One region of the Mesobacillus sp. LC4 genome, then DNA from elsewhere that is predicted to be linked to it. Evidence: predicted binding sites of a transcription regulator. Region 1 holds the regulator's gene; the other holds the start of a gene.
What was found. The regulator Rex, encoded in region 1, represses fermentation and respiration genes when NADH is low (regulators of the CRP and FNR family bind a similar motif). The targets are predictions, from matches to a motif close to TTGTGAAATATTTCACAA.
Positions count from the first base shown of each region.

Region 2: a site for Rex is predicted at 6,003-6,020, ahead of nirB (nitrite reductase large subunit NirB). Genes of this name have one in related genera too.

Region 1 is NZ_JBGCUB010000014.1:4,006-11,909, reverse strand. It holds gene AB5I83_RS22600 (VCBS repeat-containing protein) at 139-867, opposite strand; gene groL (chaperonin GroEL) at 1,044-2,672, opposite strand; gene groES (co-chaperone GroES) at 2,729-3,013, opposite strand; gene AB5I83_RS22585 (GNAT family N-acetyltransferase) at 3,198-3,725, opposite strand; gene AB5I83_RS22580 (CPBP family intramembrane glutamic endopeptidase) at 3,972-4,703, shown strand; gene AB5I83_RS22575 (YdiK family protein) at 4,707-4,907, shown strand; gene AB5I83_RS22570 (redox-sensing transcriptional repressor Rex) at 4,933-5,598, opposite strand; gene moaC (cyclic pyranopterin monophosphate synthase MoaC) at 5,626-6,120, opposite strand; gene AB5I83_RS22560 (ABC-F family ATP-binding cassette domain-containing protein) at 6,299-7,904, shown strand, end outside.
Region 2 is NZ_JBGCUB010000003.1:68,809-76,712, forward strand. It holds gene AB5I83_RS11210 (precorrin-2 dehydrogenase/sirohydrochlorin ferrochelatase family protein) at 111-737, opposite strand; gene AB5I83_RS11215 (sirohydrochlorin chelatase) at 883-1,617, opposite strand; gene cobA (uroporphyrinogen-III C-methyltransferase) at 1,646-3,106, opposite strand; gene AB5I83_RS11225 (nitrite reductase (NAD(P)H) small subunit) at 3,155-3,481, opposite strand; gene nirB (nitrite reductase large subunit NirB) at 3,491-5,914, opposite strand; gene AB5I83_RS11235 (DUF948 domain-containing protein) at 6,165-6,533, shown strand; gene AB5I83_RS11240 (M14 family zinc carboxypeptidase) at 6,753-7,904, shown strand, end outside.

The sequences.
Region 1 (7,904 bases):
CGACATATCGGTTAGGAATTATTTTCTTTGTGAAAAAGTCGGTTGCCCAGCATTGAATGAAGTGGATGCCGGGCATTTTTATAGCGATATACAAGCCTATCAGCCGCAACAAGATTTCTGAAACTGGATTACCACCGTTTAATCAGCTTGAGAACCAAAAATCGCCAAATCTTGATAATCCAATACGAACATGGAGCCGTTCCATTTTAATCTATTCTGGATAAAGCCCAATGAATCAGCGTGATATCTTCCTGAAATCTTCTGATAGGCCAAAAGTTCATATGTTTTATTGGAATCAAAATCGATTGGATATAAACCGCTTATTGGATCCACCCAACCGGTGACAACTGACCTAAGCTTCCCGTTTGTATCGTATATCTCATTCAAATATTCCGGCTCTCTCAGAGTCAAATCAATAAGATATTTTGTATTGTTTATACTGCTGAACACTTCAACCTTGTAGTCATCTAAATAGGTAACTCCATATTGATACATCTGGTTATAGACATCTGAGTCGAATAACAACCGCAGATTGTTATGAACAAATGTATAAACATAATTGTAAGTTGTCCCCCCGCTGCCCCCTGTTGGTATCGTGATCAATATATCCCTTACTCCTTCTCCGGTAAAATCACCGAGAAACAGCGTCGGTTGATAACCCATATCTGCATTAAGTCGAACCTGCGTGAGGATTCCTGTCGCTCCGTCCTGAATGACAAGCGTCAAGTTTTTAATAATCGAAACATCTGATTCTTTCATGCCAGTAACATACACTGTGTCTGGAATCTTGTCACCATTCACATCGCCTCTAGCAAAAGCTACGACATTCGAATTCCTGATATTCGAATTATGATAATGATTTTGCATAACCTGCTCCCTGTATTGATTTGATTTATGCAATACCATATTCGAAAAATTGTATGTTGGTTCATTTATCTGCTTATACAGCATAACAAATAAAGAAGCTTCCCATAAGTTTACTTAACTTACAGGAAGCTTCTCTTTGCTTTTGCCTTTTATTTAAAAAGGGGTGAAGCAGCAGATTACATCATGCCGCCCATTCCGCCCATGCCGCTCATGTCAGGCATTCCAGCGCCGCCTTCTTCTGGAATGTCAGCAACTACTGCTTCAGTAGTCAAGAACATTGCAGATACGGATGCTGCGTTTTGAAGAGCAGAACGAGTAACCTTAGTTGGGTCAACGATACCAGCTTCAATCATGTTTACCCACTCGCCAGTTGCAGCGTTGAAGCCTGTGCCGACTTCTTCACGCTTCAGGCGCTCAACGATAACTGATCCTTCAAGGCCAGCGTTATGAGCGATTTGGCGAACTGGTTCTTCCATTGCGCGAAGGACGATGTTCACGCCAGTAGCTTCGTCGCCTTCTGCCTGGATTTCAGATACTTTGTTGTATACATTCAGAAGCGCTACACCACCGCCTGATACGATACCTTCTTCAACTGCAGCGCGAGTTGAGTTAAGAGCATCTTCAATGCGAAGCTTACGTTCTTTCAATTCTGTTTCAGTAGCAGCACCAACTTTGATGACTGCAACGCCGCCAGCTAGCTTAGCAAGACGCTCTTGCAGCTTTTCACGGTCAAATTCAGAAGTTGTTTCTTCCATTTGAACGCGGATCTGGTTCACGCGGCTTTCGATTGCAGCGCTGTCTCCAGCACCTTCAACGATTGTTGTGTTTTCTTTAGTAACCACAACTTTAGAAGCGCGTCCAAGAGATGTGATTGTAGCAGACTTAAGGTCGCGTCCAAGCTCTTCAGTGATCACTTCACCGCCAGTCAATGCAGCGATGTCTTCAAGCATAGCTTTACGGCGGTCACCGAAGCCAGGAGCTTTAACAGCTACTGCGTTGAATGTTCCGCGAAGCTTGTTGACTACCAATGTAGCAAGTGCCTCACCTTCAACATCTTCAGCAACAAGCAATAATGGCTTGCCTTGCTGTACAACCTGCTCAAGGACAGGAAGGATTTCCTGGATGCTGCCAATCTTCTTGTCAGTGATCAGGATATATGGATTTTCAAGAACTGCTTCCATCTTATCAGAATCAGTTACCATGTAAGGAGATGCATATCCGCGGTCGAACTGCATACCTTCAACAACATCCAATTCTGTCGTGAAGCCTTTAGATTCTTCGATTGTGATAACGCCGTCGTTGCCAACGCGCTCCATAGCTTCAGCAATCAATTGGCCAACTTCTTCGTCAGCAGCAGAGATTGCCGCAACTTGTGCGATAGAAGCTTTGCCTTCGATTGGCTTAGAGATAGCCTTAAGCTCTTCAACAGCTGTAATAACAGCCTTTTCCATACCTTTGCGGATGCCCATTGGGTTAGCGCCAGCAGTTACGTTCTTAAGACCTTCACGGATCATTGCTTGAGCAAGAACGGTTGCCGTAGTCGTACCGTCACCAGCAACGTCGTTCGTCTTGCTTGCTACTTCAGCAACAAGCTTAGCACCCATGTTTTCGAATGCGTCTTCAAGTTCGATTTCTTTTGCGATTGTTACACCATCGTTCGTGATAAGAGGTGAACCGAATTTCTTCTCAAGAACCACGTTGCGTCCTTTTGGTCCAAGAGTTACTTTTACTGCATTTGCAAGAGAATCTACCCCGCGAAGCATTGCGCGGCGTGCTTCTTCACTGAACTTAATTTCTTTTGCCATTGTAGAAAAACCTCCTCAGAATTTTTAATTTAACGTTCTGTTTATAATCGCAGTGATTATTCTACTACTGCTAAAATGTCATTTTCACGTAGGATCAGATACTCAGTTCCCTGGTACTTCACTTCTGTGCCTGCGTATTTTGAGAAGATAATGCGGTTTCCGACTTCAACTTCAAGAGCAACACGCTCGCCGTTTTCAAGGACACGGCCAGTTCCAACAGCTACGACTTTACCTTCTTGAGGTTTCTCTTTCGCTGTGTCGGGTAACACGATACCGCTTGCAGTTTTTTCTTCAGACTCAACAAGCTCGATAATAATGCGATCTCCTAGTGGCTTGATCAAGTGAAACAACCTCCTCAAATTATATGTAAATTATTTTTATTAGCACTCGCCTCAATAGAGTGCTAACACAATTTATATAATAATGAATCTCCATTTTTTTTGCAAGCGTGAAGCAAGATTTTTTCTTAAAAAATTATGATTCCCATGCCCTTGTCGAATCGTGGAAAATTCTCTGCTGACGGTCTTAACATTCTATTTGAAACAGGACATGCCTCCTCAAAGGACTGCCCTTATCCACTTTAGGATGTTGAAAAGTCTTGACAGGCTTCATGCCGATTTTTTTCATGACATTTATAGAAGGTCTGTTGATCTCAGCTGTGAAACTGACGACCTTGCTAAAGCCCAGTTCATTGAATCCATACTCCAGACAAGCCTTAGCCCCTTCCGTTGCATACCCATTTCCCCATGACTCTTTCTTGAGCCTCCAGCCAATTTCGATACACGGCGTAAAATCCGCTTCGAAAGTTGCCCTGTGAAATCCTATAAAACCTATATATTCTTTCGTCTCCTTGACTTCAACAGCATACAGCCCATAGCCGCAATCCTCCAACTCGGAGATAATGTTTTGATAAAATTGGTGCGTTTCTTCTTCTGATAAAGTATTGGCAAAATACTTCATGACCTCCTGGTCCGCATTCATATTTGCAAAGTGCTCCAGATCTTCTGCTGACCAGTCACGTAGCTTCAGCCTTGGCGTTTCCAAATAGATCATGTTTCCTCCGACCCTTTTCATAAAATTATTCACCTTATCCCGCAAGTGCTCTCCAAAATGATTAAAACCTGGTTCCACCGTTTTTTCTCCTGACCCTACAATTTGAACTTTCCAATCATTTATTAGTAGAATAAAGACAGTGTCTATCCAAACCAAAGCTGTCCTCGTATTTTATTTTACAGGTCGGCTTATTATTACGTAAAATTTCAGGACATACATTATCTGCATTGATAAGGAGTTTTTCTATTGAAAAAGGAATACTGGTACATCATTATCGCCTATATCGTCATGCAGCTTTCAAGCCTGATTGGCATCCCGATTGTCGCCTTCACCGGTGCTGCGATGGGAAAGAGCCTGGAGGAAATGGAGACCCTCTCGATTCCATACTGGCTTGTGATCAGCTTTTCACTGACACTAGTCATCGTGCTTTTGCTTTTAAGGAAAGAACGCAGATCTCATGCGGACTTACGTGATGCGTCCTCTCCAGCAAGCTCAGCCGCCTGGGCTTTCGCAGGTGTATTCCTCGCACTGTTCGCGCAATCAATCGCCGCCAATATCGAGAATATGCTTGGCATCGAAATGGGCTCTGAGAATACACAGGAAATCATTAAGCTGATTGAAATGTTCCCGGTTGTCATTTTGGTCAGTTCGATCATCGGCCCTATATTAGAGGAAATCGTCTTCCGTAAGATCATTTTCGGCAGCCTGCATAAGAAAATGAATTTCTTTTTCGCTGGATTGATCAGCTCTGTTATTTTTGCGCTTGCACATATGGAACCAGAGCATGTGATCTTGTACTCTGCAATGGGGTTCACTTTTGCTTTCCTTTATGTAAAAACAAAGCGGATCATCGTGCCAATCATCGCCCATGTTACAATGAATACAATGGTTGTCCTGCTTCAATCCGTATTTAGGGAAGACATTGAGAGAATGATAAAAGAAGCAGAGAAAATTCAAGGTTTTATTGGGGGATTCTAAGTTATGAAACAATCGCCTTTATTTTCAGGCATTGTCTACATCTTGTTAGGCAGCTTATTCACCTATTTCGCCATCCAGAATGTAAACGATTCAGGATGGGGATTCTTCAGCTACTTACTAGTGGCTCTTGCCACGTTCGACTTTGGTTCTGGCATCAGGATGATCCTTTTTCATTTCAAATTGAAGAATATACAGAAAAAGTAGCTCCTTCCTCTGAAGGAGCTACTTTTTATTCTGCCGATTCTGTTGGTTCGGTATCTGTCGGGTAATGCTTTAAGAAATAGATCAATGATTGCAATTCAACTGCCAAATCAATATGATGGATCCTGATCGATGAAGGCACATTCAGCCTCGCCGGCGTGAAGTTCAGGATTCCCTTGATATTTGCCTGCACCAATCGGTCTGTTATCGGCTGTGCGACAGCAGACGGGACTGTCAGAATTGCCACCTGGATGCCTTCCTCTACGACAACTTTGTCGAGATCATCCATATGGTACACTGCTACGTCACCAATCTTCGTGCCCACTTTACCTGGATCTACGTCAAAGGCAATCTCGATTTTCGTATTATTGTTCTTTGAAAAATTGTAGTTCAGAAACGCTGTTCCCAGATTACCGACTCCGATCAAGGCAACCTTCGTCAATTCATCCTGATCCAGTGTCTTTCGGAAAAAGGTCAGCAGGTAATTGACATTGTAGCCGTACCCCTTTTTACCCAAAGCTCCAAAGTAGGAAAAATCCCTGCGGATTGTCGCTGAATCCACTTTTACCGCTTCACTTAATTCCGCTGATGATACTCTTTGCTTACCTGAAGAATGCAAGTTCAATAAGAACCGGTAATACAGCGGCAAACGTTTTGCGGTTGCCTGCGGAATCTTCATAGCATCATTCGTCATTCTCCATCCTCCACCCTGTCCGTATTTCTATCTCAACTTTTCTTCTCTCTTGAAATCGCCGTTCTTACCACCGGTTTTTTCGACCAGATAGGTCTTTCCGATTACCATGCCCTTATCAACGGCCTTGCACATATCATAAACAGTCAGCGCACATGCTGAAGCTGCTGTTAACGCTTCCATTTCCACACCTGTATTCCCTTTTGTTTTTACAGCTGCGGCGATATTTAAAACATAGTCATTTCCATTTTGCTCCCAATCGAATGAAAGGTCAATCCCTGTCAGTGGAATCGGGTGGCACATCGGGATGATTTCAGACGTTTTTTTCGCCGCCATGATGCCTGCTACCTGCGCGACAGCCAGTACATCCCCTTTTTTCATTTTATTTTCAGTGATTCTCACATATATATCTTCATTCACGGTTATGCTTGAATGGGCGACTGCCGTACGGACCGTCTCCGGTTTTTCACTGACATCGACCATCTTTGCTCTGCCCTCTTCGTTAAAATGAGTAAATTCTGCCATATGTAAGCTCCTTTCTATCAAATGATACACTATTTTGTCAAACTTGTGTGTGAACTTTGTTTCAGTGTTCACAATACATAGTGAAATTTCAATACCATATAACCTATAGCAGTTCGCACATATTGCCGTGCCTATATTAATGGGTTACACTATCTCTAAGGCAATAGAGGTGAAAACAATGATTTTATTACAGGTTAATCAGCTATCAAAATATTTTGCTGCTGATCTTATTTTATCGAATATAAAGTTTGAAATACAGACCAACGACCGTGTTGCGCTTGTTGGAAGAAACGGAGCAGGAAAATCAACCCTGCTGAAGATCATTGCCGGGTATGAATCCCATGATGGCGGTGAAATCATCCGTCCTAAAGGGACGATGATTGGCTATCTCGCCCAGAATACCGGGCTGGAATCCGAGAAAAGCATCTGGGATGAAATGCTGGCCGTTTTTGACTATCTGCACAGCATGGAAAAAGAATTGCGCAGATTGGAAGAAAAGATGTCGGATCCTGACATTCTTTCTAACCAGACAGAATACGACAGGGTTTTAAAAGATTATGACCTGCTTCAGGTCCAGTTCAAGGAAAAAGGCGGCTACCAATATGAAGCCGATATTCGTTCCGTCCTTCACGGCCTTAACTTCCATTCTTTTGATTATTCCACAAAAATATCCACTTTAAGCGGAGGACAAAAAACTAGACTCGCATTGGCGAAACTTTTATTGACCCGTCCGGATATTTTGATTCTCGATGAACCGACGAACCATCTTGATATTGATACGCTATCGTGGCTTGAGCAGTATTTGCAGGGCTACAACGGGGCAATCCTGATTGTATCCCACGACCGCTATTTCCTTGATAAGGTCGTCAACCAGGTTTATGAAATTTCCCGCCATCAGCTGACAAAGTTTCCTGGCAATTACAGCTCGTACTTAGATCAGAAAGCTGCGAATTACGAACGCGACATGAAACTGTATGAGAAGCAGCAGGATGAAATCTTCAAGCTCCAGGATTTTATCCAGAGGAACTTGGCCAGGGCATCCACAACCAAGCGTGCCCAAAGCCGTCGGAAGCAGCTGGAAAAAATCGATCGCATGGACAGGCCCAAGGGAGATGAAAAATCTGCCTCATTCAGCTTTCAAATCGAACGACAAAGCGGGAACGATGTCATGAAGGTTGATGCCCTATCTGTCGGCTATCACAATGACATCGTATCTGAAAATATCTTTTTCAATCTTTCACGTGGAGACAGTACCGCATTGGTTGGACCAAATGGCGTTGGTAAATCAACTTTATTAAAAACCATCGTGGAGAAACTGCCTTCGATTAAAGGGAATATTCAATACGGTTCTAATGTCTCGATTGGCTACTATGATCAGGAACAGGCAGAACTTAGCTCGAACAAAAAGGTTTTGAATGAACTCTGGGATGAATACCCATTGAAATCTGAAAAAGAAATCCGTACCGTCTTAGGGAACTTCCTATTCTCAGGAGACGATGTCCTAAAGATCGTTTCCACCCTTAGCGGTGGCGAAAAAGCACGTTTGGCACTGGCCAAGCTGATGCTGCAGAACTCGAATTTCTTAATTTTGGACGAGCCGACAAACCACCTTGATCTGGACAGCAAGGAAGTGCTTGAAAATGCACTGATCGATTATCCAGGCACCATCCTGTTCGTCTCACATGACCGCTATTTTATCAACAGGATAGCCACAAAAGTCCTTGAGCTCGATCGAGGCGGTGCAACGGAATACCTTGGTGATTACGATTACTATGTCGAGAAAA
Region 2 (7,904 bases), on a different contig from region 1:
CTTGCCTTGTTAGAACTGAACATAAGAGTCTCCACATGGCAGCATATCTTATTCTGGAGCTGGACATCTGAACCGCAAAAAGGAGGGAAGTAATCGTGCGAACTCGCGCTTTACTTTCCCTCCTCACTGATTGCTTCTATAAGCAGCCTGGCAAACCTTTCTTCTCTTTGGTCAGAAGCTAAGAAACTCTCCTTAGCTATTTCTCTCAAAAGCTTCCTTTTAACTGTTTCATCCTTGACAGCTGCTTTAATTTCTTTTCGGCTTGCTGCCAGGAACTCCAGGTAGCTTTCGTATTTTTCATCAAAAGTCTGCTCCAGTTGACCGCAAATCTTTTTAGCGAGTACAGGGCTTGCACCCGATGTCGAGACGGCGATCATCAATTTCCCTCTTTTCATGACGGATGGAACCTGAAAGTCAGAATGCTCGGGATTGTCTGCAAGACTAACCAATTGATGTGATGAAGCATCCTTCTTAACTGCCAGGTTCGTCTCGGTGTCATTGGTTGCGGCAATCACAAGCAATGCTCCTTCAAGATCTTTTTTCGTGTATTTCTCTGCCTGCCAGGAAATCTCGCCTTCTGCGGCAAGACCCATCAATTCTCTTGTCAATTCAGGACTGACTACCTTCACTTTTGCTCCAGCATCCAGCAACCCCAGTACTTTTCGGTGAGCGACCTTGCCTCCGCCAATCACCACTGCGTTACGGCCTGATATCCGAAGGTTCATAGAGTATAGCATGCTTCCACTCTCCATTTATGTTGCGATTTCTATTATATTGACGGTATTCATACCATTATTGGCGATAAATCGTTTTTTTACCGGTGTTAACAAAATCATTGGCGATCGGTATTTTTATTGGTTTCTGCTGACGAAGACCGTGTTTCTAAGTTAACCTTTCTCTTGCTTCATCAACTCTTTGCAGAAGCAGCCCGCCAAGACGGTCATCGAAACCGACTGGTTCGCACAGGACAACCTCTCTCTCCTGATCTTGAACCAAAGTACTATTTATTGTTTCCTCCATTTTAACTGTAAACCCGCCAGTATAAAGCAAGAATGGCAGAACGTACATCTTCTTGCGGACCTCACTTGCCAAAAGCTTTTCTCCGTAAAATGGCTGTGTTGTTATATAGCCTGTTTCAACTTTAGAGAGAACTTTCTCCTGAACGCGGAATGCCAGTTTCTCGAATACGGTTGCAGCCAAAGGGTCTCTGCTGCCATGTCCGACGAGCAGAACGGCTTCTAACTCGCTGCCCGAGAAACCTTGTTCCTTCAAGCGGTCCAGGACGATTTCCATTATCGTATCATTCACTCCAAGCGGTTCGCCATAGGAAATCTTAACTTCTGGGTGCTTGTGGCTGACTTTTGCCAGTTCCTCAGGTATGTCCACATTTGCATGGATTCCCGGAAGTAACAGCACCGGAACGACGGTAATCGATGACGCACCCTTTAATATGCATGATTCAACACTTTCAAAAATGGTTGGCTTTGTATTCTCAAGGAACCCATAAGCTGCAATCGTACTCGGCTCAGTCGAAATCACTTTCTCGATGAATGAAATAAACACTTTGTTGCCATGCTCACTTCTGCTTCCATGGCTGATGAATACTGTGGCTTCCATATCTTTCTCTCCTTTAAAAATCTGTCCATTACACGAATGCCAGTTCAGATTCTTTTCTGCTTAAACAATCGATCACAGCGGTTTTATCTGGTGATTCTAACACCTTATCTGGGACAATTCCATATTCTCTTGCCGCCTCTCCCGTCCGGACTCCCATGCAGACAATTTTGGATGTTTTCAAAAGCTGCTGTGGGATGATTTCCTCTAGGATTCCTTCTTCAACCATTGTTTTGACCGCCCTTGTGCTTGGTAAAACCACTGTATTGACAGAAGCTTCTTCGAGAATTCTTTTGAAAATTGGCGTGAATTTCTCATCGACAACCTTTTTTGAGATTAGGAACCTTTCAGCATCGGGATATTGGTGCGTGATATCGCTGTCTCCTACGATTAACAGCTTTCCAACCGGATGCAGCTTCCCTTCCACTTCTGCAAAAAAGCCCTTTTCATTCAATGCCCTGACAGACTTTGTTGAACAACCGTAAAGTTCTGCTTTCACCCTCCTGATATCGATTCCTGCTTCAAAAATGATCTGGAAGAATTCTTTTACACACTCAGGAGATGTAAAAAGAATCTGCTCGTATTCTTGAATTTTTTTGATGACTGCCTTGTCTGCAGGAACGTAAACCTTTTTCCATTTCGGAAATTCAATCACGTCCGCTCCCTGCTCCATCAATTCCTTTGCAAGTTCACTCTCAGTACTTCCTGTTCGGGCAAGTAATATTTGTTTACCAAACAAAGGCTTCGTTTCAAACCAGTTCAATTTCTTACGAAGCGATACGATATCTCCGACAAGGGTGATGGCCGGGTTGGTAAAATTCACTTCCATCGCCTTTGCGGCAATATTAGAAAGCGTTCCTTCAAGAGTCTGCTGCCGGGAGAAGGTTCCCCATTGGATGAGGATGACCGGGGTATCCGGTGACTTTCCATTCTTGATTAAGTTTTCACTGATATAAGGAAGATTTGAAATACCCATGTAAAAAGCAATGGTGTCGATTCCGGTGGCAAGTCCCTTCCAGTCCAGTTTTGGCTGTCCATTTTCGGACTTGTCATGGGCAGTCACAACCGCGAAGGATTCACCAAATTCTCGATGTGTAACGGGAATTCCTGCATACAGTGGCGCAGATATTCCCGATGTGATTCCCGGTACAATTTCGAAGGAAAGTCCATTTTCAGCCAGAGCAGCTGCTTCCTCGCCTACTCTTCCAAAAACGCCAGGATCGCCGCCCTTGAGGCGGACAACAATTTTCCCTTCAAGCACTTTTTCAACCAGAAGGTCGTTGATCATTTCCTGGCGAAGGACGTGCCTGTCAGGAAGCTTGCCGCAGTAGATTAGCTCGCAATCTGCAGGAGCATAATCCAGCAGTTTTGGATTGGCAAGGCGGTCATATAGGATGACCTGCGCCTTTTTGATGGCTTCCATCCCCTTAACTGTTATCAGCTGTACGTCTCCAGGCCCTGCTCCGACTAAAAATGCTCTTCCTTTTTCCATTATGTTCCCGCCCTTTCAATGATTGAGAGGGAGGTTCCCCCTCTTAGATCATATCGTTATATAAACTTCATTTTCGATTACTTCAACATGATACGTTTTTACTTCGCCTGTATCCGGTGCCTGAACTTTCCCGTCGTCTAGCGAAATCTTCAGGTCATAGACTGGACAGTAGATAAACTTGCCGCTTACAAGCGCATCTGTAAGAGTTCCGCCTTTACGGTGTGGGCTGCGGTTTTCAACCGCTTTGACCTCTCCATTGGATATGCGGAACAAGACGATGTTCTCGCCATCTACTGTAACTACCTGCCCTGCCCGTTCAGGCAGGGAGTCATAATCAGCTACTTTGATTCTCACTTTCGTTGTTTGCATCTTCATCCATCCTCCTTATTCAACAGTCACGCTGCGGACTTGATAGTACTTTTCTTTTATGCCGCTATCAGTGATCGCTTCGTGCCATGGCTCGTTATATCGCTCCAATGTCTTATCCAGTCTTTCGTTCAACTGCTTTCTCATGTTCTCATCGGCCAGCACTTCTTTGACATGATCAAGTCCCATTCTTTCGAGCCATGGTGCCGTCCTTTCAAGGTATGCTGCCGTTTCACGGTAGTACTGGAGGTATGCTCCGGTAATTTCCAATGCCTCTTCTTTCGTCTTGACGGTATCAAGCAAGTCGGCAGCACGCAGGTCGGTTCCACCGTTTCCTCCGATATAGATTTCCCAGCCGCCATCGACACCTACAAAGCCGATGTCCTTGATTCCTGATTCAGCACAGTTCCTTGGGCAAGCAGAAACACCCATCTTCACCTTATGAGGTGTATCGAGTCTCTCAAACTTTTTCTCGAGCTCAATTCCAAGTCCCATTGAATCCTGGGTGCCAAACCGGCAGAACTTTTCACCGACGCAGGTTTTGACGGTACGCAGTGTTTTTCCGTATGCATAGCCTGATGGCATTCCCAGGTCTTCCCACATAGCAGGAAGGTCCTCTTTGTTGACACCAAACAAGCCAATCCTTTGACCGCCAGTCAGCTTTACCAAAGGCACGTCGTACTTCTCGGCAACTTCCGCAATTTTTTTCAAATCAGCTGCTGTCGTCACACCGCCATACATCCTTGGCACAACTGAATATGTCCCATCTTTCTGGATGTTGGCATGCATCTTCTCGTTGACCAGCCTTGAATCGCGTTCATCCTTATAGCCGCCATAATGGACCATCCCCAAGTAATAGTTGATCGCCGGACGGCATTTCGAACATCCTTCCTCCTGGGACCATCCGAGTACATTCATGACTTCCCTGACATTGGTCAATCCTTTTTCCCTGATCTCAGCGACTACTTCATCTTTGCTTAAAGTCGTACAGCCGCAAATTCCTGCTTTTTTCTTTGATGTATCATATTGGTCGCCAAGCGTATAAGCGAGGATATCGGATATGAGCGATTTGCATCTTCCGCAAGAACGGCCAGCGTTCGTGCAGCCACCAACTTCATCAACAGTAGTCAACTCATTCGTGCGGATGGCTTCGACAATCGTTCCTTTTGTGACACCATTGCAGCCGCAGACGAGTTCGTCATCGGCCATCGCCGCTACATCGCCGGCTTCTCCTCCACCGCAGCATCCGCTTGCTTCAAGAATCGAGACACTTGTCATGCCGCTGATGTCTTCTCTTTTGGTCAGCATCCTGAACAGGCGATTGCTGTCCTTCGTATCACCATAAAGCACAATCCCGGCAATCCGGTTGTCACGAATGACAATTTTCTTGTAAACCCCATCAAATTCATTGTGGACCTTGATTGATTTCGTTCCTTCGTCATCGCTGATTTCACCTGCTGAAAACAAATCACAGCCTGAAACCTTCAGTTGAGTGCCGCAAATCGTTCCTTCATAAGGGTTAGTCGGAATCCCCGCAAGGTTAGCTGCAAGTACTTTACCCTGTTCATACAGCGGTGCTACAAGACCATACACGATTTCTCTATGCTCAGCACATTCCCCGACGGCATATATATTCGGCACATTTGTCTCCATATAATCATTGACGACTATCCCTCTGTTGACATAAATGCCGCTGTCTTTTGCCAACTGGACGTTAGGGCGAATGCCGACAGCCATGACAACAAGGTCTGCCTGGATTTCGGTACCGTCTGAGAACCTTAGTCCTGTTACCCTTTCGTCTCCTAAAATTTCCGCAGTCTGTTTTTCAAGCAAGAAATTCATGCCTTGGTTTTCCAGCTCTTTTTTCAGCATTCCAGAAGCGGTTTCATCAAGCTGCCTTTCCATCAGATGCGGCATTAAATGGACAACATCGACATCCATGCCCAAGTTCAGCAAGCCTCTCGCTGCTTCCAGACCTAACAGCCCGCCGCCAATTACAGCTGCTTTTTTATACTGCTCGGAATCTTTGATCATCATTTCACAATCATTGATATCACGAAACCCGACCACACCCTTTTTGTCAGATCCAGGTACTGGCAGGATAAACGAGCTGGAGCCTGTAGCGATGATTAACTCGTCATAGTCCACCTTGCGTCCTTGGTCGGAAATGACTAGCTTTTTTTCCTTGTCAATCTCGATGACTTCTTCTCCTGCAAAAAGTTGTATTTCATTACCCTTATACCAATCCCAGTCATTCATGATGATATCATCGATCGACTTATCTCCCTGAAGGACTGTCGATAACATGATTCTATTGTAGTTAGGATGAGGTTCATTCCCAAAAATCGTGATCTCGAAGCCATCTGGCTGAAGTTTAAGCAGTTCCTCGATTGTTCTTACTCCTGCCATTCCGTTTCCTATCATGACTAATTTCTTTTTCATCTCGTTTGTCCTCCTATAATTTCAAATGGAGTTTTCATTAATGATATTTTCTCTATGTATAAATTGTATTGTGATTTAAGATGACTGTTTGTGAAGTTCGTCACATTTCGAGTATACTTTGTTCACTGTTTCACAAATCATTCAAATTTAGCAATTTTAGGCTTCCATAAAAATTCAGTTATTCTTTTGCTGAATTAGGGTAATCAATATGTAAATGATTTTTACCTACATTGGAAAGGAGGCTCATTTTATGATCATTGTTTATATAAGCATCGCTGTCATCGTCGCTGCCCTCGGTTATCTAGGATTTGTTGCATATAAAACATTTAAGGACGCCAAGCCAACCATCGATAGTCTTCAAGAGACAGCCACACGTGTCCAAAATAAAACCAATGCCATCAAGGAAGAAACAGATTCACTTAAGTTTAAACAGCAGAAGCTGATGACTGATTTTGATAAAAAGAAACAGGCTGTGAACACAGTCGTCTTTTCTGTAAAGCAGACTCCTGTTGAATTCAAGAACGCACTTGTCGCAAAGCCTGTCGCTGAACTCGAACAGAAGTATAAAGCAAGACAGTGGAACCGCAAACGTCGCAATCGAACAATGCAGCCACAGTAAAACAGGGCCACCTGCCCTGTTTTTTTAATTTTAGCTTCTCCTTGTGACTTTCTACCCATATAGTAATTCCAATTAATTTCCCAACTCGTCAAAAATCAAGGAAAATCAACGCTTGCTCCACATTAAAACATTTTTAGGAATTTCGTACGATTGCCGAAATAATATTTAGTGATTATTATGTATAAATATACAAAATATTATTTCGGAGGAATACATAAAATGAAGCATAAAAAGATTATTTCTGGTGTAGTGGCTGCAAGTTTGCTGGCATCCGCACCATGGACTCCCGCACTGGCTGAGTCAATCAAATGGAATTATGTAAATGCATACGAAGAAAAGGACGGCAGCTTATTCAACAGCGAAAACTATGATTTTATGAAGTTCTCGGAAATCGGCGACAAGCTTGCGCAAATTGAAAAGCAATCCAATCGGGTGAAGGTCGAAGTAAAAGGGAAATCCTCTACAGGCCAGCCTCTTTATGTCGTGACGATTGCCGCCCCTGACTCTAAAGGCAAGTTCGGCAAAATTCAAGCCCTAAGAAAACAAATGTTCAAGAATCCTGGGAAAGCACAGGACTGGATTGAGAACAATCCTGACTTCAAGGTGCCTATCATGATCAATGGCTCCATCCATGGCACGGAGTTTGTCGGTAGTGACGCGGTCATGCAGCTGATCGAACGCTTTGCCCTTGAAAATGATGATACTACCAAAGAGATTCTCGATAATAACATCCTGATTTTCAATGTTGTCCAGAATCCTGATGGCCGGATTGACGCTACCCGCTTCAATGGAGAAGGAATCGACTTGAATCGTGACTTCATCACCCAGTCCCAGCCTGAAACCCAGGAAACTGTCGCATTGATCAAGGAATGGAATCCAATGGTCTTCCTTGATACACATGGCTATGTGAAAAATTATGCACCGAACAAGCAAGGTCTTATTGAACCGTGTACGGTTCCACACAATCCTAACTACGAATATGATTTGTATGAAAAATGGGCGATGGACCAGGCAAAAGCAATGGAAAATGAAATTATGTCCGATAAGGAAAGCTTCTCAGGCAGCCTCTATCAGGCAATGGAAGGAACTTATATTCCTCAGCGTGATGATGCGGAAGGCTGGGATGATTATCCGCCAATCTTCACTCCAATGTATGCCATGTACCATGGAGCATATGGCCATACACTTGAAGCGCCAACCAATGATGAAGACGGTGTTCGCTGGATGTATGACGCCATCATGGGAGCATTGAAAAACGCAACCGAGAACAAGCAGGAAATGATCAAGGATCAGATTGAGATGTTCAAGCGAGGCATCAATTTTGATCATCCATTCCATGAAGAAGGCTTCTTCCCGACTGCCTATGTGCTT